One region of the Streptomyces sp. NPDC001393 genome, then DNA from elsewhere that is predicted to be linked to it. Evidence: predicted binding sites of a transcription regulator. Region 1 holds the regulator's gene; each other region holds the start of a gene.
The links. The regulator HrcA, encoded in region 1, represses chaperone genes, less so after heat shock. The targets are predictions, from matches to a motif close to TTNGCACTCNGNNNNNCNGAGTGCNAA.

Region 1 (9,731 bases):
GCCAGGGGACGATCGCGTCGACTCCGGTCTCCGTCATCGTCTCCACGGCGAGTTCGCCCCGGTCGCCCTTCGGCAGGGCCTGGACCACGGTGATACGGGGGCTGGGCTCCGGCTCCACCGGGAACTCGAAGGGCTCCACCACCAGGTGGTCCTTGCCGGACACGCCGACGACGACCCCGGCGGCCCCGCGCCCCTCGCCGTCCGTCAGCACCACGTGCTCACCGGGCTGCAGCCGTCGTACGGAGACCGCGTGCCGTCCCTCGGGGCCCGTGACGTCGACGACCGAGCCGGGACCCACGCCCTCCAGCGAGTCGACGACGAACACCGGCGCGGTCATCGCAGGCCCCCCTTGGCCGACAACGCTGTCCGGGCGGCGTCGAGTTCGGCGGCCAGCACCTCCACGAGCTCCCCGGCGGGCAGCTCGCGGGCCAGCCGGTGGCCCTGGCCCGCCCACAGCGCCATGCCCTGCGCGTCCCCGGCCTTGGCGGCGGCCTTGCGCAGCGGCGAGGTGAGGTGGTGGATCTCCGGGTAGGCGGCGGGGGCGTACGGGCCGTGCTCGCGCAGGAAGCGGTTGACCAGTGCGCGCGCCGGGCGGCCGGAGAACGCGCGGGTCAACTCGGTGCGCGCGAACAGGGGGTTGGTCAGCGCCTGCTTGTGCACGGCCTGGGCGCCGGACTCCGGGGTGGCGAGGAAGGCGGTGCCGAGCTGGGCCGCGCTCGCGCCGGCCGCGAGCACGGCGGCGACCTGGCTGCCGCGCATGATGCCGCCGGCGGCGACGACCGGGATGCGCACGGCCTCATGGATCTGCGCGACCAGCGAGAGCAGCCCGATGCCGGAGCCGTCGTTCTCGGGGAGGTCCCGGTGGGTGCCCTGGTGACCGCCGGCCTCCACGCCCTGTGCGATCACCGCGTCCGCGCCCGCCCGCTCGACCGCGCGAGCCTCCTCGGCGGTGGTGGCGGTGACCAGGGTGAAGGTTCCGGCACGGCGAAGGGAGTCGAGCACGTCCCGGCCCGGCACCCCGAAGTGGAAGGAGACCACCGGTACCGGGTTGTCGAGGAGTACGGCGAGCTTGGCGTCGTAGCCGTCGTCCCGGCCGCTGTCCGGGTCGCCCAGCTCGGTCTCGTACCAGGCGGCCTCGCCGGCCAGCTGGTGGGCGTAGACCTCGACGGCGCCGGACTCGGCGTACTCGGGCTGCGGCATGAACACGTTCACGCCGAAGGGGCGGCTGGTGAGCCCCCGCAGCTGCTTGATCTCCTGGTACATGCCGTCGGCGGTCTTGTACCCGGCGGCGAGAAACCCGAGGCCACCGGCCTCGGAGACGGCGGCGGCGAGCTGCGGCACGGAGACGCCGCCCGCCATGGGGGCCTGCACGATCGGGTGGGGGAAGAGATCGGTCAGTGCGGAGGACATGACCGCATGTTGTCACGTCCTTTGAACAAGTCCGAATCCGGGCACCCAATGGCATAAACCAATGGCATACGGGGTGCCGAAGCACCCCGTCAGGACTCCGTGAGCGGCTGTTCAGCGCCCGTTGAACGCGTCCTTCAGCCTGCTGAAAAGCCCCTGCTGTCCCGGCTGGAACTGCCCCTGCGGCCGCTCCTCGCCGCGCAGCTTGGCCAGCTCGCGCAGCAGCCGCTCCTGCTCGGGATCGAGCTTGGTCGGGGTCTGCACCTCGACGTGCACGATCAGGTCACCCCGGCCGCCGCCGCGCAGATGCGTGACGCCCCGGTTGTGCAGCGGGATCGACTGGCCGGACTGAGTGCCGGGCCGGATGTCGACCTCCTCCATGCCGTCCAGGGTCTCCAGCGGCACCTTGGTGCCGAGCGCCGCCGCGGTCATCGGGATCGTCACCGTGCAGTGCAGGTCGTCACCGCGCCGCTGGAACGTCGGGTGCGGCAGCTCGTGGATCTCGACGTACAGGTCACCGGCCGGACCGCCGCCCGGCCCCACCTCGCCCTCACCGGCGAGCTGGATCCGCGTGCCGTTGTCGACACCGGCCGGGATCTTCACGGTCAGGGTGCGGCGCGAGCGGACCCGGCCGTCGCCGGCGCACTCCGGGCACGGGGTCGGGACCACGGTGCCGAATCCCTGGCACTGCGGGCAGGGGCGCGAGGTCATGACCTGGCCCAGGAAGGACCGGGTGACCTGCGAGACCTCACCGCGGCCGCGGCACATGTCACACGTCTGGGCGGTCGTACCGGGCGCGGCGCCCTCGCCGTTGCAGGTGTTGCAGACGACCGCGGTGTCGACCTGGATGTCCTTGGTGGTCCCGAAGGCCGCCTCGTCCAGCTCGACCTCGATGCGGATCATCGCGTCCTGGCCGCGCCGGGTGCGCGAGCGCGGCCCGCGCTGCGACGCCGTACCGAAGAACGCGTCCATGATGTCCGAGAAGTTGCCGAAGCCACCGGCCCCGAAGCCGCCCGCGCCGGCCCCGCCGGACTGCGAGAGCGGGTCGCCGCCGAGGTCGTAGACCTGCTTCTTCTGCGGGTCCGACAGCACCTCGTAAGCGGCGTTGATCTCCTTGAACCGCTCCTGGGTCTTCGGATCGGGGTTGACGTCCGGGTGCAGCTCGCGCGCGAGCCGGCGGAACGCCTTCTTGATCTCATCCTGCGACGCGTCGCGGCGCACGCCGAGAACGGCGTAGTAGTCCGTGGCCACTTACGACTCCGCCAGGATCTGTCCGACGTACCGTGCCACTGCGCGTACCGCTCCCATCGTTCCCGGATAGTCCATGCGGGTCGGTCCGACCACGCCGAGCTTGGCAACCGCCTCGCCGCCCGAACCGTAGCCGACCGACACCACGGAGGTGGAGTTGAGTCCCTCGTGGGCGTTCTCGTGCCCGATGCGCACCATCACGCCCGGATCCTTCGCCTCGCCTAGGAGCTTGAGGAGCACGACATGCTCCTCCAGGGCCTCCAGGACGGGCCGGATCGTGAGGGGGAAGTCATGTCCGAAGCGGGTGAGATTGGCGGTGCCGCCGATCATCAGCCGCTCCTCGTTCTCCTCGACGAGCGTCTCCAGGAGGGTGGAGAGCACCGTCGAGACCGTACCGCGGTCCTCGGGGTCGAAAGCCTCCGGCAGGTCCTCGACCAGCTTCGGCACGTCCGTGAACCGGCGGCCCGCGACCCGGCTGTTCAGCCGGGCGCGCAGATCGGCGAGGGAGGTCTCGCCGAAGGGCGCCGGGCAGTCGACCATCCGCTGCTCGACCCGGCCGGTGTCCGTGATCAGCACGAGCATCACGCGCGCGGGGGCGAGCGAGAGCAGCTCCACGTGCCGCACGGTGGACCGGGTCAGGGACGGGTACTGCACGACGGCGACCTGCCGGGTGAGCTGCGCGAGCAGCCGTACCGTACGGGCCACGACGTCGTCGAGGTCGACGGCGCCCTCCAGGAAGCTCTGGATCGCCCGTCGCTCGGGCGCGGTCATCGGCTTCACGCCCGCCAGCTTGTCCACGAACAGCCGGTAGCCCTTGTCGGTGGGGATGCGCCCGGCGCTGGTGTGCGGCTGCGCGATGAACCCCTCGTCCTCCAGGGCCGCCATGTCGTTGCGGACCGTCGCCGGGGACACGCCGAGGTTGTGTCGCTCGGTCAGGGCCTTCGACCCGACCGGCTCCTCGGTGCCGACGTAGTCCTGGACGATGGCGCGCAGTACCTGCAGCCTGCGTTCACTCAGCATCCGCGCGCACCTCCAGCACGTCGTCCCCTTGGTTCCACTCGGTCCTGCGGTTCGTCCGCCTGGCACTCTTCGCATGCGAGTGCCAGCGTTCCCGGGCCCAGTGTACGGCTGTCGGGTACACCGAGGGCAAGGTCGGTGCGGTCCCGGCGGCTCGTGCAGTTAGCGTCGCGGTATGACGGTGACTTGGGAAGAGCTGGGGTGGGAGCGGTTGGCCGCGGGGGTCGGCCGGTGCCGGCTGCCCGGCTGGGACTGCACGGCCGGACTGGTCCTCGGCGAGGGTACGGCACTGATGGTGGACGCCGGCTCGAGCGTGGCCGAAGGCGCGCGGCTGCGGGCGCAGGCCGAGGAACTCGCCGACGGCCGTGTGACCCATCTCGCGCTGACCCATCCCCACTTCGATCACGTCTTCGGGGCGGCGGCCTTCGCGGGGGCGCAGGTGTACGGGGCGGTGGGCGTCGACGTGGTGTTCGCCCATGAACGCGGCGAGCTGCGCATGGACGCGGTCCGGAACGGTCTGCCGGTCGCCGACGCGGACGAGGCGGTGGACGCGCTGGTGACGCCCGGCCATCCGGTCTCCGGCGAGTGGACGCTGGACCTCGGGGGCGGCCGCCAGGCGCTGCTGGCGAACGTGGGTCCGGGTCACACGGCCCACGACCTCGCGGTGCTGGTCCCCGGCTCTCCGGAGGTGGTCTTCTGCGGCGACCTGGTCGAGGAGTCCGGTGAGCCACAGGCCGGTCCGGACGCGCTGCCGTCCCGCTGGCCGGACGCCCTGGACCGGCTCCTCTCCCTGGGCGGCGCGGACGCGCTGTACGTGCCCGGTCACGGAGCGGTGGTGGACGCGGCGTTCGTGCGCCGGCAACGCGACGAGCTGGCGGCCCGTTTCGGCGTGTCGTGACACTCGGGCCCGGGCTTCTCCTATCGTCATCCGAATGCGCCAGTACTCCGCCGACCTGACCCCACCGTGGAAGAAGCAGCAGCCCGCCCCGGAGGTACCGGCGGAGCCGGGCCTGGTGGTGGAGGAGCCCGGCACCGGGTTCTGCGGGGCGGTGATCCGCTGCGAGGCGGGCACGGTGACGCTGGAGGACCGCTTCGGCAAGCACCGGGTGTTCCCGCTGGAGCCACGGGGGTTCCTGCTGGAGGGGCGGGTGGTGACGCTCGTACGCCCGTCGTCCTCCGGTCCGGTACGGCCCACCCGTACGGCCTCCGGTTCCGTCGCCGTCCCCGGCGCCCGCGCCCGCGTGGCCCGTGCCGGCCGCATCTACGTCGAGGGCCGGCACGACGCCGAGCTGGTCGAGAAGGTGTGGGGCGACGACCTGCGCATCGAGGGCGTGGTCGTGGAGTACCTGGAGGGCGTCGACGACCTGCCCGCGATCGTGTCCTCCTTCGCACCGGGTCCGGACGCGCGGCTGGGCGTCCTGGTGGACCACCTGGTGCCGGGCACGAAGGAGTGGCGGATCGCGGAGTCGGTGACCAGCGAACACGCCCTGGTGGTGGGCCACCCGTACATCGACATCTGGGAGGCCGTGAAGCCGTCGTCGCTGGGGATCGAGGCGTGGCCGACGGTTCCGAGGGGGCAGGACTGGAAGACGGGGGTGTGCCGGGCGCTGGGCTGGCCGTCGGAGAACACCGGGGCGGTGTGGCAGGCGATCCTGAAGCGGGTGGGGTCCTACAAGGACCTGGAACCGGAGCTGCTGGGGCGGGTGGAGGAACTGATCGACTTCGTCACGGCAGCGGGAAGCGGTGGGGCTTGACGTTGGGGAGGGTGCCGAACCCGCTGGTGTCCAGTTCGACATCCAGCGCCTCAAGCCGCAGCCGTTCGCCGAACTTCCTCGTGATCTGCCCCTTGTAGTCGGCCATCTCCCCATCGCCTTCGGGCCGCGTCAGCAGGACGCACTGCGCCATGATCGGATCGGCGATGAGGTACACGGGGATCCCGCCCGCCGCGTAGATGGAGCGCTTGACGCAGTAATCCCTCTCGACGCTGGTCTTCGACACCACCTCGACGACCATCGTGATGAGACTGGCCGGGAGGAGCCGCCCCGAAGCAGGCAGGATTTCCGGGGCGACGACTACAAGATCCGGGACGGGCTCGCTGGCTTCGTCGATGATGTCGACGTCCTGGGTCTGAAGGCTGTACCAGCGCTCAAGAGGAATCTGCCTGCCGAGCAGCATCACGATCAGGTTGTGGACCAGGTCCGGGCTGGCCATCATCACGATTTCCCCCCGCAGGAGCTCCACCTTGAGTCCGTCGGGCGGCTCGAACCCCTCGAAGAACTCTGCGACTCCACGTTCGTCCACAGCGGTCATCTCCGTGGCCTCCACATTCGCCGCGTACTGTCAGCGGCAGCCTACGAACCAGGTTAGGGACCGAACCCGCGTTCCGGGGGGATTCACCCGCCCGAGCGATCAGTCCACCAGGTCCCGCACCACCGCGTCCGCCAGCAACCGCCCCCGCAGCGTCAGCACGGCCCGCCCCTCCTCGTACGGCCCTTCCTGGAGGAGCCCCTCGCCCAGCGCCCGCCGGGAAGCCGCAAGCCCCTCCTCCTTCAGCAGGGACAGCGGCACCCCCTCGCGCAGCCGCAGCTCCAGCAGGATGCGCTCCACGCGCCGGTCCTCCTCGGACAGCAGTTCCCGTCCCGCCCCCGGGGAGCGGCCGGAGGCCAGCGCCGCCGCGTACGCCCCCGGATGCTTGACGTTCCACCAGCGCACCCCGCCGACGTGCGAGTGCGCTCCGGGGCCCGCGCCCCACCAGTCGGCGCCCCGCCAGTACAGCTCGTTGTGGAGGCAGCGGCCCGCCTCGGAGGTGGCCCAGTTGGAGACCTCGTACCAGGAGAAGCCCGCCGCGGACAGAGCCTCCTCGGCGATCAGGTACCGGTCCGCGTGGACGTCGTCGTCGGTCATCGGGACCTCGCCCCGGCGGATCCGGCGGGCCAGCTGCGTGCCCTCCTCCACGATGAGCGCGTACGCGCTGATGTGGTCCGGCCCCGCGCCGATCGCCGCGTCCAGGGAGGCTCGCCAGTCGTCGTCGCTCTCGCCGGGGGTGCCGTAGATCAGGTCGAGGTTGACGTGCGCGAAGCCCACCGCCCGCGCCTCCGCGACGCAGGCCTCGGGGCGGCCCGGGGTGTGGGTGCGGTCGAGGACGCGCAGCACGTGCTGCCGCGCGCTCTGCATGCCGAAGGAGATCCGGTTGTAGCCGCCCTCGCGGAGCGTGGCGAGGTAGGCCGGGTCGACCGACTCCGGGTTCGCCTCGGTGGTGATCTCCGCGTCCTCCGCCAGGCCGAACTCGTCGCGGATCGCCCCCAGCATCCGCACGAGATCGTCCGCGGCCAGCAGCGTGGGCGTACCGCCGCCGACGAAGACCGTACGGACCGCACGCGGGTCGTCGCCCAGCACCTTCCGGGCGAGGCGGATCTCCTCGATCACCGTGTCCGCGTAGTTGTCGCGGGAGGCCAGCACGCCCTCCGTGCCGCGCAGCTCGGTCGCGGTGTAGGTGTTGAAGTCGCAGTAGCCGCAGCGGGTCGCGCAGTACGGCACGTGCAGGTAGAAACCGAGCGGGCGGCCTGTGGCCCCGGCGAGCGCGTGCGCGGGCAGCGCGCCGTCGGCGGGGACGGGCTCGCCGTCGGGGAGTGCGGAGGGCATGCCTTCCATTGTCCAGCACCGCCGGGGTTACTCCGCCTGCAGCACGAGCAGGGCCAGGTCGTCCTCCGGCAGGCCCCCGCCGAAGTCGTGGACCAGGCGCCGGATCCTTTCCGCGATCAGTTCGGCGCTGAGTCCTGCGCAGCCGGACAGGGCGCGGGCGAGGCCGTCGCCGTCGTCGAACTGGCGGGAGCCGGAGCGCCGCTCGGTCACCCCGTCGGTGACGCACAGCAGGCTGTCGCCGGGCCGCAGGTCGAGGGTCTCGCTGGTGTAGGTCTCGTCCTCGACCACGCCGAGCAGGGTCTGCGGGCGGGCGGCGGTGTGCACGGTGCCGTCGGGACTCAGGACGAGCGGGAGCGGGTGGCCGGCGGAGGCGAGGGTGCAGCGGACCCCGCCGTCGTGCGGGGTCAGCTCGCCGTAGAGCAGGGACAGGAAGCGGGTCTGCGGGCCGTCCCCGGTGGCCACCGGCCGGCCGCCGGCGGCGACGAGGGCGCGGGCGGCGGCGTCGGCGGCCTCGGTGGCGTCGTCCAGGAGGAGCTGGTTGAGCCGGTCCAGGACGTCGGCGACGCGGTACCCCTCGCGGGCGAGGAGGCGCAGCCAGGGGCGGGCGAGGCCGATCACGACCGCCGCCTCCGGGCCCTTGCCCTGGACGTCGCCGACAGCGAAGCACCACCGACCGTGGCCGGCCGGGAACAGGTCGTAGAAGTCGCCGCTGGGGCCGCCCTTGTCGCAGGGCTCGTAGACGAGCGCGCTGCTCACGCCGGGGATCTCGGCGACCGCGCCGGGCAGCAGGCCGCGCTGCAGGACGGCGCTGATGGTGGCCTGGCGGGCGTACTGGCGGGCCGCGCCGATGGCGAGGGCCACGCGTCGGCTGAGGTCCTCGACGAGCCCGGTGACCTCGTCGGGAAAGCTCAGCAGTCCGCACCGGCCGATGACCAGCGTGCCGAGCGGCCGCCCGGCCGCGATCAGCCGGTACGAAAGTGCCGTGCCGTCGGCGCCCTGCGGGCCGAGCGCATGGCCGGGCCATGGGTACGGCTCGGGGCCGGAGCGCAGCCCCTCGTGCGGGCAGGGCGGCTCCTTCTCCAGGGCGCACCGCAGTTCCTCGATGCGGCATTCGCTGGCGTGCCAGACCCGGTCGGGGCCGCTGGTGGCGCCGCCGCGCACGGTTGCCTCGTCCTCCAGCCACACCGCGCACCAGTCGGCGAGCCGGGGCACGATGAGCTGGCCGGTGAGGGCGGTGACCAGGTTCTCGTCCAGCTGTCCGGCGAGCAGGTCGGAGGCCTCGGCGAGGAACGACAGCGCGCCCCGGCCGAGCCAGTCCCGGTCGCCGCCGGCGCGGTGCGGCTGCGGGGCCAGGTCCTCGGCGACCTCCAGGGCGGCCTCCGGGGCGGGGGTGTCCGGGTCCTCGACGCCGCCCGGGGGCAGCCGCGCCCAGACGGTCTTGGCGCCGGCGCGGTAGGTGACGCCCCAGGACTCGGCGAGCGTGGTGACCAGCCGCAGGCCGCGCCCGTACTCGGGGGTGTCGTACGGCCCCTCGCCGCCGAGCGGGTCGCGCGGGGCGCGGGAGGGATGCCGGTCGCCGACCTCCACCACGAACGCGCCGGTCTCCTCCAGCAGCCAGTCGACCTCGACGTCGGTGCCGGCGTGTACGACGGCGTTGGTGACCAGTTCGCTGACGACGGCCATGGCGTCGTCGACGAGCCGGGGCGGGACTCCGGGCGTCTCGGCCAGCGCGGCCCGCACCAGGGCACGTGCGGACCCCGGTGCCAGGGGGCTTCCGGGCAGCGTCGTGCCGCCCCGCACGTCCCTGGCCCGGGGCTCGCTCTCCCGCTGCGTCGGTATGGCCGCCATGTCCATGCGGCCAGGGTGACAGACCGGGGGCGCCCATAAGCGGTGTGTCACTGAAGTGGGCAGAAGACGACCACTTTCGAACGCCCGTCGAGCTCAACCTGCCCAGGGGCGTGGGGCTGTGCCGCCATGCGGCTCTGCCGCGTGGGCGCGAGCAACCACGGCGCACCCGCACCCGCCGACAGCCCCAGGGCACCCCCTCGAAACCGCGTCAGGCCTCCCGGGTACCGGCGTACATCTCATCGATGAGGTGCTTGTACTCCCGCTCCACCACGGGCCGCTTCAGCTTCAGGCTCGGCGTGATCTCCCCGTGCTCCACGTCGAGATCCCGCGGCAGCAGCCGGAACTTCTTGATCGTCTGCCACTTCTGAAGTCCTGCGTTGAGCTGCTGCACATACCCGTCGACCATCTCCACCGTCTGCGGCGCGGCGACGATCTCGGCGTACGGCCTGCCCTCCAGGCCGTTCTCCTTCGCCCAGTCCAGCAGGGCGAGCTCGTCCAGGGCGATGAGGGCCGTGCAGTAGTTCCGGTCGGCGCCGTGCACCAGGATGTTGGAGACGTACGGGCACACC
Region 2 (9,731 bases), on a different contig from region 1:
CAGCTGGGCCGTGCGGTAGATCGCCGCGGCCATCCGGCCGAGCGCCTGCCCGTCCTGGTGGCGGTGCTTGCGCACGCCCACGTCCACCTGCCCCAGCGCGTCCAGCCCCACCAGGTGCAGGGCGTCCACCAGCATGCCCAGCTCCACGCCGTAGCCGACAGGGAAGGGGAGCTGTTCCAGCAGGCTGCGCCGGGCCGCGTACTCGCCGCCCAGCGGCTGCACGAATCCGGCCAGCTGCGGCCAGTGCATGTTCAGCAGCGGGCGGGCCATCAGCTCGGTCACCCGGCCGCCCTGACCGGCCGACCCGGCGAGCGGACGGTCGTACATCGCCTTGACCAGGTCCACGCCCGGCTCGGTGAGCAGCGGGCCGACGATCCCGGAGACGAAGTCGGAGGAGAACTCCCTCAGGTCCGCGTCGATGAAACAGACGATGTCCCCGGTGGTCACCAGGAGCGAGCGCCACAGCACCTCCCCCTTTCCGGGAACGGAGGGGATACGGGGCAGGATCTCGTCCCGGTGAACGACCCGCGCGCCCGCCGCGGCGGCGACCTCGGAGGTGCGGTCGGTGGAGCCGGAGTCGACCACCACGATCTCGTCGACGAGCGGAACCTGCTCCACGAGGTCGTGCCGGATGACCGCGACGATGTCGCCGACCGTCTCCTCCTCGTTGAGCGCGGGCAGCACGACCGAGACCGACTGGCCGGTGCGCTGCTTGGCCGCCAGGATCTTGTGCAGCGGGCGATCGGTCACGGACCAGGAGCGGGTGGCCAGCCAGCGCTCGACTTCTTCCAGCACAGTCAGCGGCTCCTCACGTGTCTCGCGGTTCGGACGACTATCTCAACTGTCCCGGCCTTCGGTTACAGTCTTGAACAACGCCGGTGACCATCGCATGTCGGGGGTCAGCGCGCGTCCACAACCGCATACCGCTCATCCAGAGGGGCAGAGGGACACGGCCCGATGAAGCCCCGGCAACCCTCCAGTCGGTACTCGTAGCTCGGCCTGAACAGGCGCGATCGCTCCGCGAGGCTCCCGGCTAGGGAAGGTGCCAAATCCGTCTCACGGCGAGATGCGTCGTGAGGAAGATGAGGAGAAAGGGCCTCGCCTCCATGGCTGTGCAGACAGTTGCAAGCTCCACCGATTCCACCGTCGACCTCGGTCCCGCCGCGGCCCTGAGCTGTCGCGAGTGCGGGCACCGCGTCTCCCTCGGCCCGGTGTTCGCCTGCGAGGAGTGTTTCGGCCCGCTGGAAATCGCCTACGACTTCTCCGCCTACGACACCGAAGAGCTGCGCCGCCGTATCGAGGCCGGCCCCGCGAACATCTGGCGGTACGCGCCGCTGCTGCCGGTCCCGGCCGACGTGGCCGACAAGCCGAACCTGAACCCCGGCTGGACCAAGCTCGTCAAGGCCGACAACCTCGCCGCCGAACTCGGCGTCACCGGGGGCCTGTTCGTCAAGGACGACTCCGGCAACCCGACCCACTCCTTCAAGGACCGCGTGGTCGCCCAGGCCCTGGAGGCCGCCCGCGCCTTCGGCTTCACCACCCTGTCCTGCTCCTCCACCGGGAACCTCGCCGGCGCCGTCGGCGCGGCCGCGGCGAGGGCCGGCTTCCGCTCCTGCGTGTTCATCCCGCACGACCTGGAGCAGGGCAAGGTCGTCATGGCCGCGATCTACGGCGGCGACCTCGTCGGCATCGAGGGCAACTACGACGACGTGAACCGCTTCTGCTCCGAGCTGATCGGCGACCCGGCCGGCGAGGGCTGGGGCTTCGTCAACGTCAACCTGCGGCCGTACTACGCGGAGGGCTCCAAGACCCTGGCGTACGAGATCTGCGAGCAGCTCGGCTGGCGGCTCCCGGACCAGATCGTGGTCCCGATCGCCTCCGGCTCCCAGCTCACGAAGATCGACAAGGGTCTGCAGGAGCTGATCAAGCTCGGTCTCGTCGAGGACAGGCCGTACAAGATCTTCGGTGCGCAGGCCGAGGGCTGCTCGCCGGTGTCCACCGCCTTCAAGGCCGGGCACGACGTGGTCCGTCCCCAGAAGCCGAACACCATCGCCAAGTCCCTCGCCATCGGCAACCCGGCCGACGGACCGTACGTCCTGGACATCGCCCGCCGCACCGGCGGTGCCGTGGAGGACGTGACGGACGAGGAGGTCGTCGACGCCATCAGGCTGCTGGCCCGCACCGAGGGCATCTTCGCGGAGACGGCGGGCGGCGTGACCGTCGGCGTCACCCGCAAGCTGCTCAAGGACGGCGTCCTGGACCCGACGAAGACCACGGTGGTCCTCAACACCGGCGACGGCCTGAAGACGCTGGACGCGGTGGCCGGCACCGGCCTCACCGCTACCATCCGCCCGAACCTGGACTCCTTCCGAGAGGCTGGCCTCGCATGAGCGTGACCGTTCGCATCCCCACCATCCTGCGCACCTACACCGGTGGCCAGGCGGAGGTCAGCGCCGAGGGCGCGACCCTCGCCGAGGTCATCGAGGACCTGGAGAAGAACCACACCGGGATCGCCGCGCGCGTCCTGGACGACCAGGGCAAGCTGCGCCGGTTCGTCAACGTCTACGTCAACGACGACGACGTCCGCTTCGAGCAGGGCCTTGAGACCGCCACCCCGGACGGCGCCGGCGTTTCCATCATTCCGGCCGTTGCCGGCGGCTGATCGTTACCTTGGGTAACTTCGGTTACGCGTTGTTCATCGAATTGCCTCCTCCGTGAGAGAAGCGGAGGGGGCAATTCTGTGTGATTGAGCGCGGTAGAGTTGGGGAACGCGCTCACGGGCCGACCGGTCGAGGACCCTGTATTCATGCCGGACGCCCGACAAGAAGCGGCCAAAGTCGACGGGTTTTATGCGGCTTTTGTGACGGTTTGAGAGGCCCGACTTGCCCCGAAGTCGGATGAATTCTCACCACATTCCGGACCGTTCCCGTCCAGAATTCTCGTCCGATTGACCTGTTGCAGACGGCAGTTGGACAGATACATTCAGCCGCGGTCGACGCGTTCCGGCGCACGCCCCCGACCGATGGGGGGTGAGGTCTGACCCGGATCCGCGAAGTGTGGATCTGTGCAAGGGCCAGTAATAGGGGAGTTAGGCATGGCTCAGGGCACCGTCAAGTGGTTCAACGCGGAGAAGGGGTACGGCTTCATCGCGGTCGACGGTGGTGCGGATGTTTTCGTCCACTACAGCGCGATCCAGATGGACGGTTACCGCACCCTGGAAGAGGGGCAGCGGGTCGACTTCGAGATCTCGCAGGGCCAGAAGGGCCCGCAGGCGGACATGGTCCGGCTGGCGACCAGCTGAAGCACGCGTCGACTGACAGCGACGTTCTTCTGTTTCTTCGAAGGGCCCGCACCCCGCTCGGGGTGCGGGCCCTTCGCCGTGCCCGGCGTGCCCGTGTTCGCGGGCGGCTGACCCGGGTGCCGTACACCCCGGGCGCTTGCGCCCACCCGTCGCCCGACCACCACCCCTCAAGGAACCCGCTTCGCGGGTGCGCCTTGCACTCGTGCATGCCGAGTGCTAATCATTGGCGTTAGCACTCTGAAGGTGAGAGTGACAGTGAAGGACCGGGTCGGTGAGGCCCGCAGGCCGGGTGGGGCAAGGAACCACGAGGCCGGCGAGCCGTCCGTCGCGGGCGCGGGCGCGGTCCGAAGGAATCACCCCCAGTCCTGGAGGGACCACTTCACATGGCCAAGATCATCGCGTTCGACGAGGAGGCGCGGCGCGGCCTCGAGCGCGGCATGAACCAGCTCGCGGACGCCGTCAAGGTGACGCTCGGCCCCAAGGGTCGCAACGTCGTCCTCGAGAAGAAGTGGGGCGCCCCCACGATCACCAACGATGGTGTCTCCATCGCCAAGGAGATCGAGCTCGAGGACCCGTACGAGAAGATCGGCGCCGAGCTGGTCAAGGAAGTCGCCAAGAAGACGGACGACGTCGCCGGTGACGGTACGACCACCGCGACCGTGCTCGCCCAGGCCCTGGTCAAGGAGGGCCTGCGCAACGTCGCCGCCGGCGCCAACCCGATGGCCCTGAAGCGCGGTATCGAGAAGGCCGTCGAGGCCGTCTCCGCCGCCCTGCTGGAGCAGGCGAAGGACGTCGAGACCAAGGAGCAGATCGCCTCCACCGCGTCCATCTCCGCCGCCGACACCCAGATCGGCGAGCTGATCGCCGAGGCCATGGACAAGGTCGGCAAGGAAGGCGTCATCACCGTCGAGGAGAGCAACACCTTCGGCCTGGAGCTCGAGCTCACCGAGGGCATGCGCTTCGACAAGGGCTACATCTCCGCCTACTTCGCGACCGACATGGAGCGCATGGAGGCGGTGCTCGAGGACCCGTACATCCTCATCGCCAACTCCAAGATCTCCGCGGTCAAGGACCTGCTCCCGCTCCTGGAGAAGGTCATGCAGTCGGGCAAGCCGCTGCTGATCATCGCCGAGGACGTCGAGGGCGAGGCCCTGTCGACCCTGGTCGTCAACAAGATCCGCGGCACCTTCAAGTCCGTCGCCGTCAAGGCCCCGGGCTTCGGTGACCGCCGCAAGGCCATGCTCGGCGACATCGCCATCCTCACGGGCGGCGAGGTCATCTCCGAGGAGGTCGGCCTCAAGCTGGAGAACGCGACCCTGGACCTCCTGGGCCGCGCCCGCAAGGTCGTCATCACCAAGGACGAGACCACCATCGTCGACGGCGCCGGCTCCTCGGAGCAGGTCAACGGCCGCGTCAACCAGATCCGCGCCGAGATCGAGAACAGCGACTCGGACTACGACCGCGAGAAGCTGCAGGAGCGCCTGGCGAAGCTCGCCGGCGGTGTCGCGGTCATCAAGGCCGGTGCCGCCACCGAGGTGGAGCTCAAGGAGCGCAAGCACCGCATCGAGGACGCCGTCCGCAACGCGAAGGCGGCCGTCGAGGAGGGCATCGTCGCCGGTGGTGGCGTGGCCCTGCTGCAGACCACCAACGTCTTCGAGAAGCTGGAGCTCGAGGGTGACGAGGCGACCGGCGCCAACGCCGTGCGCATCGCGCTCGAGGCCCCGCTGAAGCAGATCGCCGTCAACGCCGGCCTCGAGGGCGGTGTCGTGGTGGAGAAGGTGCGCAACCTGACCCCGGGCCACGGCCTGAACGCCGCGACCGGCGAGTACGTCGACCTGGTCGCCGAGGGCATCATCGACCCGGCGAAGGTGACCCGTTCCGCGCTGCAGAACGCCGCCTCCATCGCCGCGCTGTTCCTCACCACCGAGGCCGTCATCGCCGACAAGCCGGAGAAGGCCGCCGCGCCGGCCGGCGGCGGTATGCCGGGCGGTGACATGGACTTCTGATCGACCTGACGGTTGATCGCCTGTCCTTCGACCGAGGGCGGTGCTTCCAGCTTCTGGCTGGGGGTGCCGCCCTCGGGCGTTTCGCGAGCCTCAGTCGGCGTAGTCCTTGAGGTCCTCGGTTTCGAGGGTGATGCTCACCGGAGGCGGGAGTTCGACGGTGGTGCCCCAGCGGTAGGACGGGGACTGCTGGTAGCGGCCGTCCTTGGGGTCGCTGTAGACGACGACGGTGTTGTTGTCGCGGTCGATGAGGAGGTAGACGGGGATGTCGACCGCTCCATAGCCGACCGGCTTGTCGATACGGTCGCGCTGGTTGGTGTCGCGGTCGTGGGAGGTGATCTCCACGGCCATGAGAGCGCCGTCGGCCGGGGACCAGTTGCCGTGTCCCTTGAGGTGGCCCTTGGGTACGAGAAAGCCGTCCGTGATGGCGCGGCCCTTACGGTATGCCTCGGTCTTGACACCTCGTTCGGGCACGAGATTCAGCTCGGGGCGCTGTTGCATGCACTGGTAGAGCAGCCACATGAAGATCTCGCAGTGGTTGCCGTCCGGCATTGCCTTGACCTCTAGCTTTCCGTTGATGTACTCAAGCCGGACGGTCTCCGGCGCCCGGTGTGCGAGTTCCTCGAAGTCCTCGACGCTGAGCGGATCCTTGGTGCGGACACGCCCGTCGACGAATTCGAGCCGCACGCCCTCCGGGGCCACACTGGCGAGTTCCTCGAAGTCCTCGATGGGCATCTGCGGGCGTTCAGCGGTACTGGGGGTCATGGCGTCGCCTCCTCCCCTCCATCGTGCCCCGGGGTGGTGTCGTCGGACCGTAGGAGCGGTCATACGGGTGCCCTTTCTCGTCGTTTCAGGGACATCGCAGCGCGGATCTCGGCTGCGTGGACTTGGACCGCTGAAGCGGGCAGGGGCGTACGGGAGTGCGCGGGGGCGCGTTCGCCCCGGCAGCCACCGCACACACCCCCCGGCAGTGCCTCCGGCCGCCCCGGCAGCCCGCATTCCGCGCACTCCAGCAGCCGTCGGGGCGCCGGGCGGGGGACCGGTTCCGGCGGCACCTTGTCGACCAGGCGGCGGCGGACCAGTCCGGCCGGGTTGTGGACCGGCGTCGGCAGGCCCGCGGTCAGTGCGCGCAGTACCTCCTCGTCGCCGGCCCCGCGCGCGAACCACTCCGTGAGCAGCGGCGCGAGTACGGCACAGTCGGCGGCGGACAGCGACAGCGCGGGCGCCGTACGCCCCAGGGCGGCGAGCAGGATGTGGGCGCGGGACCGGGTGGGGCCCGGCGAGGGTTCGGCCGGCTCCTCCGGTACGTCGCCCCGCGTGAATGCCGCCCACCAGGCGTCGTCGCGCGCGGTACGGGACCACCACGATCGGGTGATCCACCGGGTGCCGCCGGAGTCCGTCTCCAGCCGCTCCCGGCCGCGCCGCAAGTGCCCCGCCGCCTGAAGGCGGTTGAGGATGGTCCGCAGTGCGCACTGGCCGTAGGGGAGCTGCTTGGCCAGCGTTTTCACCGAGATGTCGGCGCCTTCGGGGAGGCGGTCGAGGTACGCGGCGACGGCCTCGTCGCGGGGCGGGAGATGCGAGAAGTCCTGGTTCGTGCGCGGGCGTTGGTCCGGCGCCGAGCGCTTCCCGTAGCCCGGATTGGCCATCGGGTGCGGGGTCGCGTGCGGGGTCGCGTGCGCGGGCAGGGGGGCAGGGCTAAAGTGGGTGTCAGCCACGGGATCGATGCTCCGATCTCGTTGGTCAGACCCCCGCAGGTGTTGCTAGCACCTGGCGGGGGTTGTTCGTTATGCGGGCACGCTAAAGCCTGGTGACTGTGCGTGGCAAGTCGAACGCGTGAGGTCAACTCGAAGGGTGGGAGGGTGAGTTGAACCCACCACCCATTCCTTGGAAAGAGGGCTCGGGGCTCAGGGCTTGAGCCCCGAGACGAACGCCGACCAGGCCTCCGGCCGGAACAGGAGGTTCGGGCCCTCGGGGTTCTTGGAGTCGCGGACGGGGACGAGGGCGGGGTGGCCGGGGGCGATTTCCAGGCAGTTGTTGCCGCCGCCGCTGTAGCTCGACTTGATCCACATGGCCGTGCTCAGGCCGGGGTCAGGGGTGTTCCTCATGGGCGTAATCCTCCGCCAACGCCTCGATGAGGGCCAGGGACTTGTCCCGCGAGAGCGCGTCGGCCACGAGGAGGTCGTACCTGAACCTGAGATGGGCGACGGTGGCAGGGTCGTCCTCCATCCGCCCGGTGCCTACTCCCTCGTAGTAGGCCACTGGAGGGGCGTCCGCGAACTCCATCAGCTTCAGATCACTCTGCATCGCCGCGTGCGCACCTGAGCTGAATGGCAGCACCTGCACAATGACCCGGTTCCGGCAGGCCAGCGCGGCGACATGGCGCAGGGCCTCCGCCATCACCGCCCGTCCTCCTGTCTCCCGGCGCAGCGCTGCCTCGTCAAGCACAGCCCACAACAACGGCTTTGTTGGGTTGTCGAGTAGACGGACCCGCTCCATCCGGCCTTCCGTCCACTCCTCGATGGTCTCCTCGGGCGCCATGGGGTCGTGCGCACGGTTCACGGCCTGTGCGTACGCGCGCGTCTGCAGCAGCCCGGGAATCAGGAGCGGCGTGTACTCCCTGATCGCCGTGGCTTGAGCCTCGGCCTCCGCCACCGCCTCGAAGTGCTCCTCGTACTTCGACTTGGCCGCCGCCGCGCAGTTCCGCTGGAAGAAGCCGTCCGTCTCCAGCACCTCGTCCAGCATCCGGGCGTACTCCGGCTGCATCCGCCGCGTCCCCGCCTCCAGTTGCCCGATGAACGATCCGCTGACGAACAGCCGCTGCCCCAACTGCTCCTGGCTCAGGCCCTTCCGCTCGCGGGCGTGCCGTAACTCCGCTCCCAGCAGGGCGCGTGGTGATGAGGACGGGTCGAGGTCCTTCGGTCCCGGCATGGCAACTCCTCGTCCTACGAACAACGTTGTTGGGACGCCGTATCTGGCCAGGTTAGGCCGCGGGCGGCCACGCTGTGTGGTGAAAGGGAACACTCAGCGTGGAGGAAATGGCGCAATGGAAGTGAAGGAAACGAACGCCGACGACCGGCCCGCCCGGACGGCCGAGGAAGCCGTCGAGCGGCTGCGCGCGGCGCTGTGCCGGGTGGGCGTCGTCCTGCCGTCCCTCCGGGTCGACCCGTTGAGCGTCTCGGGTGAGGATCCGTACGCGTTGGTCGATCTGGGGCGCTGCAACATCGGTGTGGCCTCGCGGCTGGCGGTCGCGCTGAACCGTGCGTGCGAGTACGCCGTCGACGCGCGCAGCGGGCGGCTCGGCGAGGTGATGGGGCGCGTGGGTGGCCGGGTGCAGCTGCGTCCCGTCGGTGGCGGGCGGGAGTGGGACTGTCCGCCGGAATCGGTCGAACCGGCGGCGCCGGACGAGGTGCTGCGGGGGCGGGTGTGGCGGCTGAACCGGGGGAGTGTGAGCGGCATCACGTAAAGGTTTTTCCGGGGGCGGAATGTGGGGCAGCACATAGGCGATTACTTAAGGAGTTGCAACAATGCGTGTTCACATACCGACCGGTTAACGCCGTCCTTCACGAGGAGTCCCCACGTGACCGCCACGACGCCCGCCTCCCGCGCGGCCCAGATCCTGTCCCGCCCGATCGCGCTCAACGGTCTCACCGTCCCGAACCGGATCGTGATGGCGCCGATGACCCGCATGTTCTCCCCGGGCGGCGTTCCCGGCGAGGACGTGCGCTCGTACTACGCCCGCCGTGCCGCCGCCGGGGTCGGCCTGATCGTCACCGAGGGCACGTACGTCGGCCACGAGTCGGCGGGCCAGAGCGACCGGGTGCCGAGGTTCCACGGGGAGGAGCAGCTCGCGGGCTGGGCGAAGGTCGCCGAGGACGTGCACGCGGCCGGGGGCACGATCGTCCCGCAGCTGTGGCACATCGGCATGGTCCGCAAGCAGGGCGACGCGCCCTACCCGGACGCCCCCGCCGTCGGCCCCTCCGGCCTGGTCACTGCGGGCGCCGAGCCCACCGGCAAGGCCATGACGCAAGCGGACCTGGACGACGTCGTCGCCGCGTTCGCCCGGGCCGCCGCGGACGCCGAGCGCATCGGCTTCGACGGCGTGGAGCTGCACGGCGCCCACGGCTACCTCCTCGACCAGTTCCTGTGGGAGGGCACCAACCGCCGCACCGACGCCTACGGCGGCGACCCCGTGGCCCGTACGAAGTTCTCCGCGGAGATCGTGGCGGCGGTCCGCGCGGCGGTGTCCCCCGAGTTCCCGGTCATCTTCCGCTACTCGCAGTGGAAGCAGCAGGACTACACGGCCCGCCTCGCCGAGACCCCCGAGGAGCTGGAGGCGATCCTCACCCCGCTGGCGGCGGCCGGCGTCGACGTCTTCCATGCCTCCACCCGCCGCTACTGGCTGCCGGAGTTCGACGGCTCGGACCTGA
Region 3 (9,731 bases), on a different contig from region 1:
GAGAACGGTGATGATGCCGGTCGTCACCGCCCCCTCCGACCCCAACCGGGTGATCGCGAAGGAGCCGGCGGCGCGCGAGCTGTGGGCGTCCCTGCGCTGACAGAAACCGCCGACAGAAACCGCTGACAGAAAACCGCTGAGAGAAACCGGAGAAAAAAACTTCGGTGGGCGTGTCGATCCGGGTGTCTGCCGTTCGACGCATGGCTGAGTGGCGGGGACAGGCCCCGCCGCCCCGACCGAAGGAGCCACCATGCCCCGCTATCTCTCGCTGGTACGCGTCGACGAGTCCACCGCGCCGCCCGAGGGTCCCAGCCCCGAGCTGATGCAGCGGATGGGCGAGCTGATCGAGGAGATCACCAAGGCCGGCGTCATGCTCGACACCGCCGGACTCACCCCGCACAGCCAGGGGAAGCGGGTCCGCTGGGAGGGCGGCAGGCTCGCCGTCACGGACGGGCCGTTCACCGAGTCCAAGGAGGTCGTCGGCGGCTACGCGCTGATGCAGTGCAAGGACATGGACGAGGCGATCGAGTGGACCAAGCGGTTCCTGCAGACCCATGAGGAGTACTGGACCGTGACCTGTGAGGTCCGGGAGATCGCCGAGGGCTGAGCCGTCCCTGGCCTCGGGCCGCCCGGGGGTGTTGCATGGTGGGCTGTGGAACCACAGCCCACCCCAGCACGCCCCGCCCCCACCGCGGCCCACACCATCGAGACCGTCTTCCGTCTGGAGTCGCCCCGGGTCATCGCCGGCGTCGCCCGGATCGTCCGGGACGTCGGCATCGCCGAGGAACTGGCGCAGGACGCGCTGGTCGCCGCCCTGGAGCAGTGGCCCCGCGACGGCGTGCCCGCCAACCCCGGCGCCTGGCTCATGGCAACCGCCCGGCACCGCGCCGTCGACCTGATCCGGCGCCGCGAGACCTACGCCCGCAAGCTCGCCGAGATCGGCCGCGACCTGCAGACGGCCCCGCCCGCGTACGACGCGCCCGCCGACCCGGACGACATCGACGACGACCTGCTCCGGCTCGTCTTCACCGCCTGCCACCCGGTGCTGTCGCCCGAGGCCCGCACCGCGCTCACCCTGCGCCTGCTCGGCGGCCTGAGCACGGCCGAGATCGCCCGCGCCTACCTCGTCCCGGAGCCGACGGTCGCCCAGCGCATCGTCCGCGCCAAACGCACCCTGGCGAAGCAGAACGTCGCCTTCGAGGTGCCCTGCGGCCCCGACCGCGAGGCCCGACTCGGCTCCGTCCTGGACGTCATCTACCTGATCTTCAACGAGGGGTACGCGGCCACCACCGGCGACGACCTGCTCCGTCCGGGCCTGTGCGAGGACGCGCTGCGGCTGGCCCGCGTGCTGTCCGCGCTGATGCCCAAGGAGCCGGAGGTGCACGGCCTGACCGCGCTGCTGGAGTTCCAGGCGTCGCGCACGGCCGCCCGTACCGGTCCGGACGGCGAGCCGGTGCTGCTGCAGGACCAGAACCGCCGCCGCTGGAACCGCATGCTCATCGCCCGCGGCATCCGCGCCCTCGACCGGGCCGGTGCCACGGCGAGCGGGGCCCCGGGCCCGTACGCCCTCCAGGCGGCCATCGCCGCGTGTCACGCACACGCGTACACCTACGAGGAGACCGACTGGCGCACCATCGCCACCCTCTACGGCCTGCTGGCGGCTCGCGCCCCGTCCCCGGTGGTCGAGCTGAACCGCGCGGTCGCCGTGTCGATGGCCGACGGCCCGGCCGAGGGCCTGAAGCTGGTGGACGCCCTGACCGCCGAACCCGCCCTGCGCGACTACCACCTGCTGCCCAGCGTCCGCGGCGACCTGCTGGCCCGCCTCGGCCGTACGGCCGAGGCCCGCGCGGAGTTCGAACGAGCGGCGGCCCTCGCGCGCAACGACCGCGAGCGGCAGCTGCTGCTGTCGAGAATCGATTCCCTTCCCGGTCACTGAGGGGTGACGGGGGCCCCGATCAGCATGGCCGGTGCCCCCGCGACCCGGGTGAGGAAGACGGTCGCCGCGTTCGGACCGTGCGGCTTGACCTTCCTGCGCAGTTCCTCCGGCTCGACGGCCGAGCCGCGCTTCTTCACGGTCAGCGTGCCGACCTCGCGCTCCCGAAGAAAGGCCTTCAACTTCTTGACGTTGAAGGGGAGTTGGTCGGTGATCTCATAGGCGGAGGCGTACGCCGTGGGGCGCGGTTCGTCGGCGGTCACGTAGGCGATGGTGGGGTCGATCAGGCCGCCGCCCAGGTGCTCGGCCACCTCGGCGACCAGATGGGCGCGGATGACGGCACCGTCCGGCTCGTACAGATAGCGGCCCACCGGCCGGACCTCCGGGTCGGGCAGCCCCCTGCCGAGCAGCGTGCGCGGGCCGGGCAGCAGGGTGGCGCGCACCGCGCCCGGCTCGGTGCCGAACCACAGCACCGCCTCCTTGACGTCTCCGCCGTCCGAGATCCACTCGGCCTCGGCGTCGGCGGGCACGGCGTCGTGCGGGATGCCGGGCGCCACCTTCAGTGCCGCGCGGGGCGCCCTGCGGGCGGCCTCGACCGCCCGGGAGAGGGGCGGGGAATAGGCCTCGGGGTCGAAAATCCTCCCGCCCGTCGCCCGGCCGCCGCCCCTCACCGACGCGCTTCGCGCGGCCCTGCCCGATCGCCCGCCCCGCCGGGCAGGGTCGACGAACACGGCGTCGTATCCGCCCGTGTCCACCTCCGTGACATCCGCCTCCCGCACCTCGATCAGCTCGCCCAGCCCCAGCGCCTCGGCGTTCGCCCGCGCCACCGCGGCGGTCTCCGGATCCCGGTCCACGGCCAGCACCCGGATCCCCGCCCGGGCGAACGCGATCGCGTCCCCGCCGATCCCGCAGCACAGGTCGGCGACCGAGGTCACCCCGAGGTTCCTGAACCGCTCGGCCCGGTAGGTGGCGACGCTCGTCCGCGTCGACTGCTCGACCCCGTTCGGCGTGAAGAACATCCGCCCCGCGTCCGCCGCCCCGAACTTCGCCGCCGCCCGCTGCCGCAGCCTGGCCTGGCCGAGGGCGGCCGACACCAGCTCGGCGGGGTGCTCGCGGCGCAGCCGGGTGGCGACGGCGAGTTCGTCGGCCGGGTGGGTGTCGCGGACCTCGTCGAGGAGGGCACGGCCTTCGGGGGTGAGGAGGAGAGCGAGGTCGTTCACCGGGTCATTGTGGGCCAGTCGGTGGATCGTGCGCCTCCCGGCGGCGGTGTCGGCCCGGGCTCCGGGCTCCGGGCTGGGAGGATCCGACACCATGCGAGCAGTCGTACAAAATGACAAAAACCGGTCCGGTCGTGGGCGTCGGGTCCTCGGCTGCGCAGCCGCCGCGCTGGCTTGTTCCGCCCTTTTGTCCAGTTGTGCCGGCTCCTCCGACGCGGCCCGCCCCGCGCCCGGTCACGGCGCCCCGGTGCGCGTCCTGAGTCCCCAGGACCGCCAGGCCGCCGAACACGCCCGCCTGGTCGCCGCGGCCAGACGCTGGGGCCTGGCCGGGGTCCCGCTGACGCCACCCCCGCCGCCGAGGCAGAAACCGGAGATCACCGCCCGGGCCGGCTTCGAGGTGACCCACCAGGAGGACTGGGACCTGCCGCCCGTCTTCACCACGATCCCCACCAAGCAGAAGATCGTCTTCCTCACCATCGACGACGGCTCGGAGAAGGACCCGGAGTTCCTGCGGATGATGCAGGAGCTGAAGATCCCGTACACCGCCTTCCTCAGCAACTACCTGGTCAAGGACGACTACGGCTACTTCCGGAAGATGCAGTCCTACGGCCACACCCTCAACAACCACACCCTGCACCACCCCTATCTGCCCGGTCTGTCCTACGAGGACCAGAAGGCCGAGATCTGCGGCATGCAGGACATCATGGAGAAGCAGTTCGGCAGGCGCCCGACGGTCTTCCGGCCGCCGTACGGCAACTACAACCAGGACACCCTGCGCGCCGCCAAGGCCTGCGGCATCAAGTACGCGCCGATCTGGAACGAGGAGGTCTACGTCGACCACTGGGAGTACCGCGAGGACGACCAGAAGATGCGCCGCGGCGACATCGTCCTCACCCACTTCCGCGGCCGCTCCGACTGGAACGGCACGATGGTCGACGACATGCGCCGCTTCCTGAACAAGGTCACGCGCGAGGGCTACGCCGTGGCCCGCCTGGAGGACTACCTGTGAGGCCGGGGCCGGGGCCGCGGCCGTGGCACCGGGGAGCGGGTTCCAAGCGGCGTCAGCGGGGCCGGTGCCTCGTCGCGCTCCTCGCCTCGGCTCTCCTCCTCACCGGCTGCGCCCAGTCCGTCGACCCCATCGAACGCCTCGGCAAGAAGGCGGCCGAGGGAGTGCACCCGCACGGGCCGGCCCCCGACCAGACCTACCGCCGCTGGGGCCTGACCGAGCCCCTCGCCCGTCCGCCGCAGCCCGCCGCGCGCGCCCTGGCCCTGACTCCGGGCGCCGGCGGCCGCACCCTGCCCCGCGTCCTGGACCACGTCCCCACCCACGACCCGGTCGTCTTCCTCACCTACGACGACGGCGCCGACCACGACCCCCGCTTCGTCGACATGGTCCGCGAACTCCGGCTGCCGGTCAGCATGTTCCTCACCGACAGCGTCGCCGGCCCCGGCTACGGCCACTTCGCCCGCCTGCACCGGCTGGGTGCCGGCATCCAGAACCACACCCTCGACCATCGCGTGCTCGCCGGACTGCCGTACGCCGGTCAGCGCGCCGAGATCTGCGGCCAGCAGGACCGGCTCAGCTCCCGTCTCGGCCTGCGCCCCCGTCTCTTCCGCCCGCCGTACGGCTCGTACGACCCCACCACCCTCCGCGCGGCGGCCGACTGCGGCATCTCCACGGTCGTCCTCTGGCGCGCCGCGATGACCCCGACCGACCTCGTCTACGCGCACGGCGAACACCACCTGCGCCCCGGCGACATCATCCTGGTCGGCCCGGACGAATCGACGGGCCCGAGCCTCAGAGAACGCACGGCCAGGGTCCTGCGGAGGGTGCAGCAGCGGGGGCTGACGGTGGGGCGGCTGGAGGACTACCTGTAGAGCACTTCTCCAGTGCCGGTCGGCAAATTCAGCCCGTCCGGCGTTTGAGGACGAGGCCGTTCAGGCCGAAGCGGGGGTCTGGGGGCGGCAGCCCCCGGGGGCGGCGGGGCGAACGCCGGGCCTCCGGGCAACCGCGTGCACCGTCTTCCGTCGACGCGCGGCACGGCATTGAGGACTGCCTGTAGGGCACTTTTCCAGTGCCGGTCGGCGAAATTCAGCCTGTCCGTCGTTTGAGGACGAGGCCGTTCAGGCCGAAGCGGGGGTCCGGGGGCGGCAGCCCCCGGGACGGCGGGGCAACACCGGACCACCAGGAACCCGGCGCAGACAAGATTCCGCCGACGCGCCGCACGGCATTGGCACTCCGCTTGACCGAGTGCTAATCGCGGTCATAGTCTCGGCTCTGGCACTCCCCCCTGGAGAGTGCCAACAAAGCGACGGGCAGGTCCGGCACCCGCGACGACGGATCGACCTGGTCGCCACCTCAGACAGTTAACCCCGTGAGATCTCCGAAGGGGGAGGTCGGATCGTGACGACCGCCAGCTCCAAGGTTGCCATCAAGCCGCTCGAGGACCGCATCGTGGTCCAGCCGCTGGACGCCGAGCAGACCACGGCCTCTGGCCTGGTCATCCCGGACACCGCGAAGGAGAAGCCCCAGGAGGGCGCCGTCCTCGCCGTGGGCCCGGGCCGCTTCGAGAACGGCGAGCGCCTTCCGCTCGACGTCAAGGTCGGCGACGTCGTCCTCTACAGCAAGTACGGCGGCACCGAGGTGAAGTACAACGGCGAGGAGTACCTCGTCCTCTCGGCTCGCGACGTCCTCGCGATCATCGAGAAGTAACCCACCTCGAAGTTCCTTCAGCTGCGCCCCTGGCCCCCGCGACCGATAAGAAGCCGGGCGCCCGGGGCGCAGTTGTCTTACCACCCAATAGATTTCCGAGAGGGCTCCCGCTGTCATGGCGAAGATCCTGAAGTTCGACGAGGACGCCCGTCGCGCCCTCGAGCGCGGCGTCAACAAGCTGGCCGACACGGTGAAGGTGACGATCGGCCCCAAGGGCCGCAACGTCGTCATCGACAAGAAGTTCGGCGCCCCCACCATCACCAACGACGGTGTCACGATCGCCCGCGAGGTCGAGATCGAGGACCCGTACGAGAACCTCGGCGCGCAGCTGGTGAAGGAGGTGGCGACCAAGACCAACGACATCGCGGGTGACGGCACCACCACCGCCACCGTGCTCGCCCAGGCGCTCGTGCGCGAGGGCCTGAAGAACGTCGCCGCCGGCGCCTCCCCGGCCGCCCTGAAGAAGGGCATCGACGCCGCCGTCAAGGCCGTCTCCGACGAGCTGCTCGCCTCGGCCCGTCCGATCGACGAGAAGTCCGACATCGCCGCCGTCGCCGCGCTGTCCGCCCAGGACCAGCAGGTCGGCGAGCTCATCGCCGAGGCGATGGACAAGGTCGGCAAGGACGGTGTCATCACCGTCGAGGAGTCCAACACCTTCGGTCTGGAGCTGGACTTCACCGAGGGCATGGCCTTCGACAAGGGCTACCTGTCGCCGTACTTCGTGACGGACCAGGAGCGCATGGAGGCCGTCCTCGACGACCCGTACATCCTCATCAACCAGGGCAAGATCAGCTCCATCCAGGACCTGCTGCCGCTGCTGGAGAAGGTCATCCAGGCGGGCTCCTCCAAGCCGCTGCTGATCATCGCTGAGGACGTCGAGGGCGAGGCCCTGTCGACCCTGGTCGTCAACAAGATCCGCGGCACCTTCAACGCCGTCGCGGTGAAGGCCCCCGGCTTCGGCGACCGCCGCAAGGCGATGCTGCAGGACATGGCGATCCTCACCGGCGCCACCGTCATCTCCGAGGAGGTCGGCCTCAAGCTCGACCAGGTCGGCATCGACGTCCTCGGCTCCGCCCGCCGCGTCACCGTCACCAAGGACGACACCACGATCGTCGAGGGTGCCGGCAAGCAGGAGGACCTGACCGGCCGCGTCGCGCAGATCAAGGCCGAGATCGAGAACACCGACTCCGACTGGGACCGCGAGAAGCTCCAGGAGCGCCTCGCCAAGCTGGCCGGCGGCGTGTGCGTGATCAAGGTCGGCGCCGCCACCGAGGTGGAGCTGAAGGAGAAGAAGCACCGTCTGGAGGACGCCATCTCCGCGACCCGCGCCGCGGTCGAGGAGGGCATCGTCTCCGGTGGTGGCTCCGCCCTGGTCCACGCCTCCAAGGTCCTCGAGGGCAACCTCGACAAGGCCGGCGACGAGGCCACCGGTGTCGCGGTCGTCCGCAACGCCGTGGTCGAGCCGCTGCGCTGGATCGGCGAGAACGCCGGCCAGGAGGGCTACGTCATCGTCTCCAAGGTCAAGGACCTGGAGCAGGGGCAGGGCTACAACGCCGCCACCGGCGAGTACGGCGACCTGGTCAAGGCCGGCGTCATCGACCCGGTGAAGGTCACCCGCTCCGCCCTGGAGAACGCCGCCTCCATCGCCTCCCTGCTGCTCACGACCGAGACCCTGGTCGTCGAGAAGAAGGAAGAGGAAGAGCCGGCCGCCGCGGGCCACGGCCACGGCCACGCCCACTGAGGCACCGCAGAGCTGAAGCACTGCAGAGCTGAAGCACCGTAGAGCTGAGGCAGCGTAAAGCTGAGGCCCGGCGCCCTTCGGGGTGCCGGGCCTTCGCCCTGTCCGGACGGGCGACCGGACTGGCGAGAAGGGCCTCTACTGCTCCAACTCGTCCAGCGCACCCAGCTGTTGCATCAGCCCCAGCTGGTCGTGCTCCCACCACATCTCGGCGATCTTGCCGGCGTCCGTGAGGCGGAACAGCGTCATCCCGGTCATGGTGACCTGCCGTCCGGTGCCCGGGATGCCCAGGAAGTCGCCCTTGTGTGTGGCGTTCCAGGTCCACCGTGCGCAGGCCCGGTCGCCCTGGCCCAGCACATCCTCGACCGTGAACGCGAAGTCGAACCCCCCGCGCCACATCCGGAACTCGGCGCGGGCGTTGTCCAGCCCGATCGTGACCTGGGGATTCACCGGATCGTGGCTGTGAATGTCCTCGTCCAGCAGATCGTTGAGCGGCGGCAGTTCGCCCGGGGTCGCCAGCGCCGCGAAGAACCGCCGTACGGTGTCCTCGGCCAGCCGCTCGTCCCGTACGACGTCCAGATCGATGAACGTCGGCATCTCGTCGCACAGGGCGACCAGGTCGTGGAAGATCTTGTCGGTCTCCGGCAGGTTCGAGTTCCGCATCGCCTCCTCGTACGACGGGAACTCCACCACTTCGACGACGTGCGCCGCGTCGGAGCGGTCCTTGCCGACCAGCGCGTGCGTCGCCGTCCGCTTTCCCTTGGTCTGCTCGACCCAGTCGTCCATGAGCCGGTTCATCTCGTCCAGCCGGCTCGTCCTGCACTCGATGAGCTGTACGAAGGTCATGACGCCGCCTCCCGGCCCCCCTGGCCCGGTTTCCGTCACGCTCATTTTCGCACCGGGACGGCAGCGCCACCCCTCCGCTACTGGGGCCCGTACTTGCGCCCGGTCCGGGAGGAGATCCCGCTCATCAGCCCGCGCGGGGTGACCTTCACCAGGCCCATCAGCGCCTTGTAGCGCGGGTCCGGGATCGACAGGGACTTGCCGCGGGCCAGGTCGGACAGGGCCGCCGCGACCAGTTTGTCGGCGTCCAGCCACATCCAGCCGGGGATGTTGTCCGTCCCCATGCCGGCCCGCTGGTGGAACTCGGTGCGCACGAAGCCGGGGCACAGGGCCATCAGGCGGACGCCGCTGCCGGCGAGGTCCTTGGCGGCGCCCTGCGTGAACTGCACGACCCACGCCTTGGACGCGCCGTAGGTGCCCCGGGGGACGAAGGCGGCCACGGAGGCGACGTTGACGACGCCGCCCCGGCCCCGCTCCCGCATCGCCTCGGTCGCCGCCGAGGTCAGCCGCAGCACCGCCTCGCAGTGCACCTTGAGCATCTTCAGCTCGTCGGCCATGGGCACCTCGAGATAGCGGCCCTTGTTGCCGAAGCCGGCGTTGTTGATCAGCAGGTCGACCGGGTTCTTCCGGTCGCCGAGGCGGTCGGCCACCGTCTCGATGCCCTTGTCCTCGGACAGGTCCGCCGTCAGCACCTCCACCACGATGCCGTGCCGGTCGTGCAGTTCGGTCGCCTGTTCGCGCAGCCTCCTGGTGTCCCGCGCCACCAGGACGAGGCCGTGCCCGTCAGCCGCCAGCCGCCGCGCGAACGCGGCACCGATCCCCGCGGTCGATCCCGTAATCAGAGCCGTTGTCATGGCCCAAGGGTATTGACCCGGAGCGTGCGCGTCCGCTCCCCTCGGGCACGGGAGTTGGCCGGCACGGGTCCCGGGCGACGCCGTACGGCGGTGCGTGCGGGCCTCGTGGTGCGGACCTGAGCACCGGGAGCCCCCCGCCCTGCCCCGGGCCTGCCGGTCGGACCCGTCGGCTCGGCCGGACGGCTCGCCCCAGTTGCGGGCCGACGGCTCCTCAGCCCGCCTGTTCGGCCACGTACTTGCGGGCCTTCTCCAGCGTCTCCGGGTGCAGCGCCTCGCCCGCCGCGAGCAGCCCCGGCAGCAGTTCCCGCTCGGTGGTGACCGCGCGGAACTGCATCGCCGCCGTCACCCCGTGGTCCGGCCGGTACACGATCCCGATGGCATCTCCCGCCCGTATCTCACCCGGTTCGATCACCCGGAGGTAGGCACCCGTTGC

Region 2: the regulator HrcA is predicted to act here: its motif matches at 3,495-3,521, upstream of groL (chaperonin GroEL).
Region 3: the regulator HrcA is predicted to act here: its motif matches at 5,382-5,408, upstream of groES (co-chaperone GroES).

Annotation. Positions count from the first base shown of each region.
Region 1 is NZ_JBSFIH010000001.1:89,438-99,168, reverse strand. Features, by position in the region: gene ACWC2T_RS00420 (16S rRNA (uracil(1498)-N(3))-methyltransferase) at 1-337, opposite strand, end outside; gene ACWC2T_RS00415 (nitronate monooxygenase) at 334-1,410, opposite strand; gene dnaJ (molecular chaperone DnaJ) at 1,522-2,658, opposite strand; gene hrcA (heat-inducible transcriptional repressor HrcA) at 2,659-3,675, opposite strand; gene ACWC2T_RS00400 (MBL fold metallo-hydrolase) at 3,848-4,570, shown strand; gene ACWC2T_RS00395 (DUF3097 domain-containing protein) at 4,605-5,426, shown strand; gene ACWC2T_RS00390 (Uma2 family endonuclease) at 5,398-5,982, opposite strand; gene hemW (radical SAM family heme chaperone HemW) at 6,082-7,314, opposite strand; gene ACWC2T_RS00380 (SpoIIE family protein phosphatase) at 7,342-9,162, opposite strand; gene ACWC2T_RS00375 (AMP-dependent synthetase/ligase) at 9,371-9,731, opposite strand, start outside.
Region 2 is NZ_JBSFIH010000029.1:91,067-100,797, forward strand. Features, by position in the region: gene ACWC2T_RS27755 (glucosyl-3-phosphoglycerate synthase) at 1-795, opposite strand, end outside; SAM riboswitch class I at 925-1,089, shown strand; gene thrC (threonine synthase) at 1,107-2,390, shown strand; gene ACWC2T_RS27765 (MoaD/ThiS family protein) at 2,387-2,662, shown strand; gene ACWC2T_RS27770 (cold-shock protein) at 3,095-3,301, shown strand; gene groL (chaperonin GroEL) at 3,685-5,307, shown strand; gene ACWC2T_RS27780 (Uma2 family endonuclease) at 5,398-6,069, opposite strand; gene ACWC2T_RS27785 (hypothetical protein) at 6,129-7,019, opposite strand; gene ACWC2T_RS27790 (DUF397 domain-containing protein) at 7,209-7,409, opposite strand; gene ACWC2T_RS27795 (helix-turn-helix domain-containing protein) at 7,393-8,232, opposite strand; gene ACWC2T_RS27800 (hypothetical protein) at 8,348-8,767, shown strand; gene ACWC2T_RS27805 (NADH:flavin oxidoreductase) at 8,882-9,731, shown strand, end outside.
Region 3 is NZ_JBSFIH010000004.1:117,512-127,242, forward strand. Features, by position in the region: gene ACWC2T_RS07365 (LCP family protein) at 1-100, shown strand, start outside; gene ACWC2T_RS07370 (YciI family protein) at 251-607, shown strand; gene ACWC2T_RS07375 (RNA polymerase sigma factor) at 653-1,936, shown strand; gene ACWC2T_RS07380 (class I SAM-dependent methyltransferase) at 1,930-3,153, opposite strand; gene ACWC2T_RS07385 (polysaccharide deacetylase family protein) at 3,245-4,159, shown strand; gene ACWC2T_RS07390 (polysaccharide deacetylase family protein) at 4,156-5,028, shown strand; gene groES (co-chaperone GroES) at 5,555-5,863, shown strand; gene groL (chaperonin GroEL) at 5,979-7,604, shown strand; gene ACWC2T_RS07405 (ester cyclase) at 7,740-8,447, opposite strand; gene ACWC2T_RS07410 (SDR family NAD(P)-dependent oxidoreductase) at 8,525-9,298, opposite strand; gene ACWC2T_RS07415 (MOSC domain-containing protein) at 9,510-9,731, opposite strand, start outside.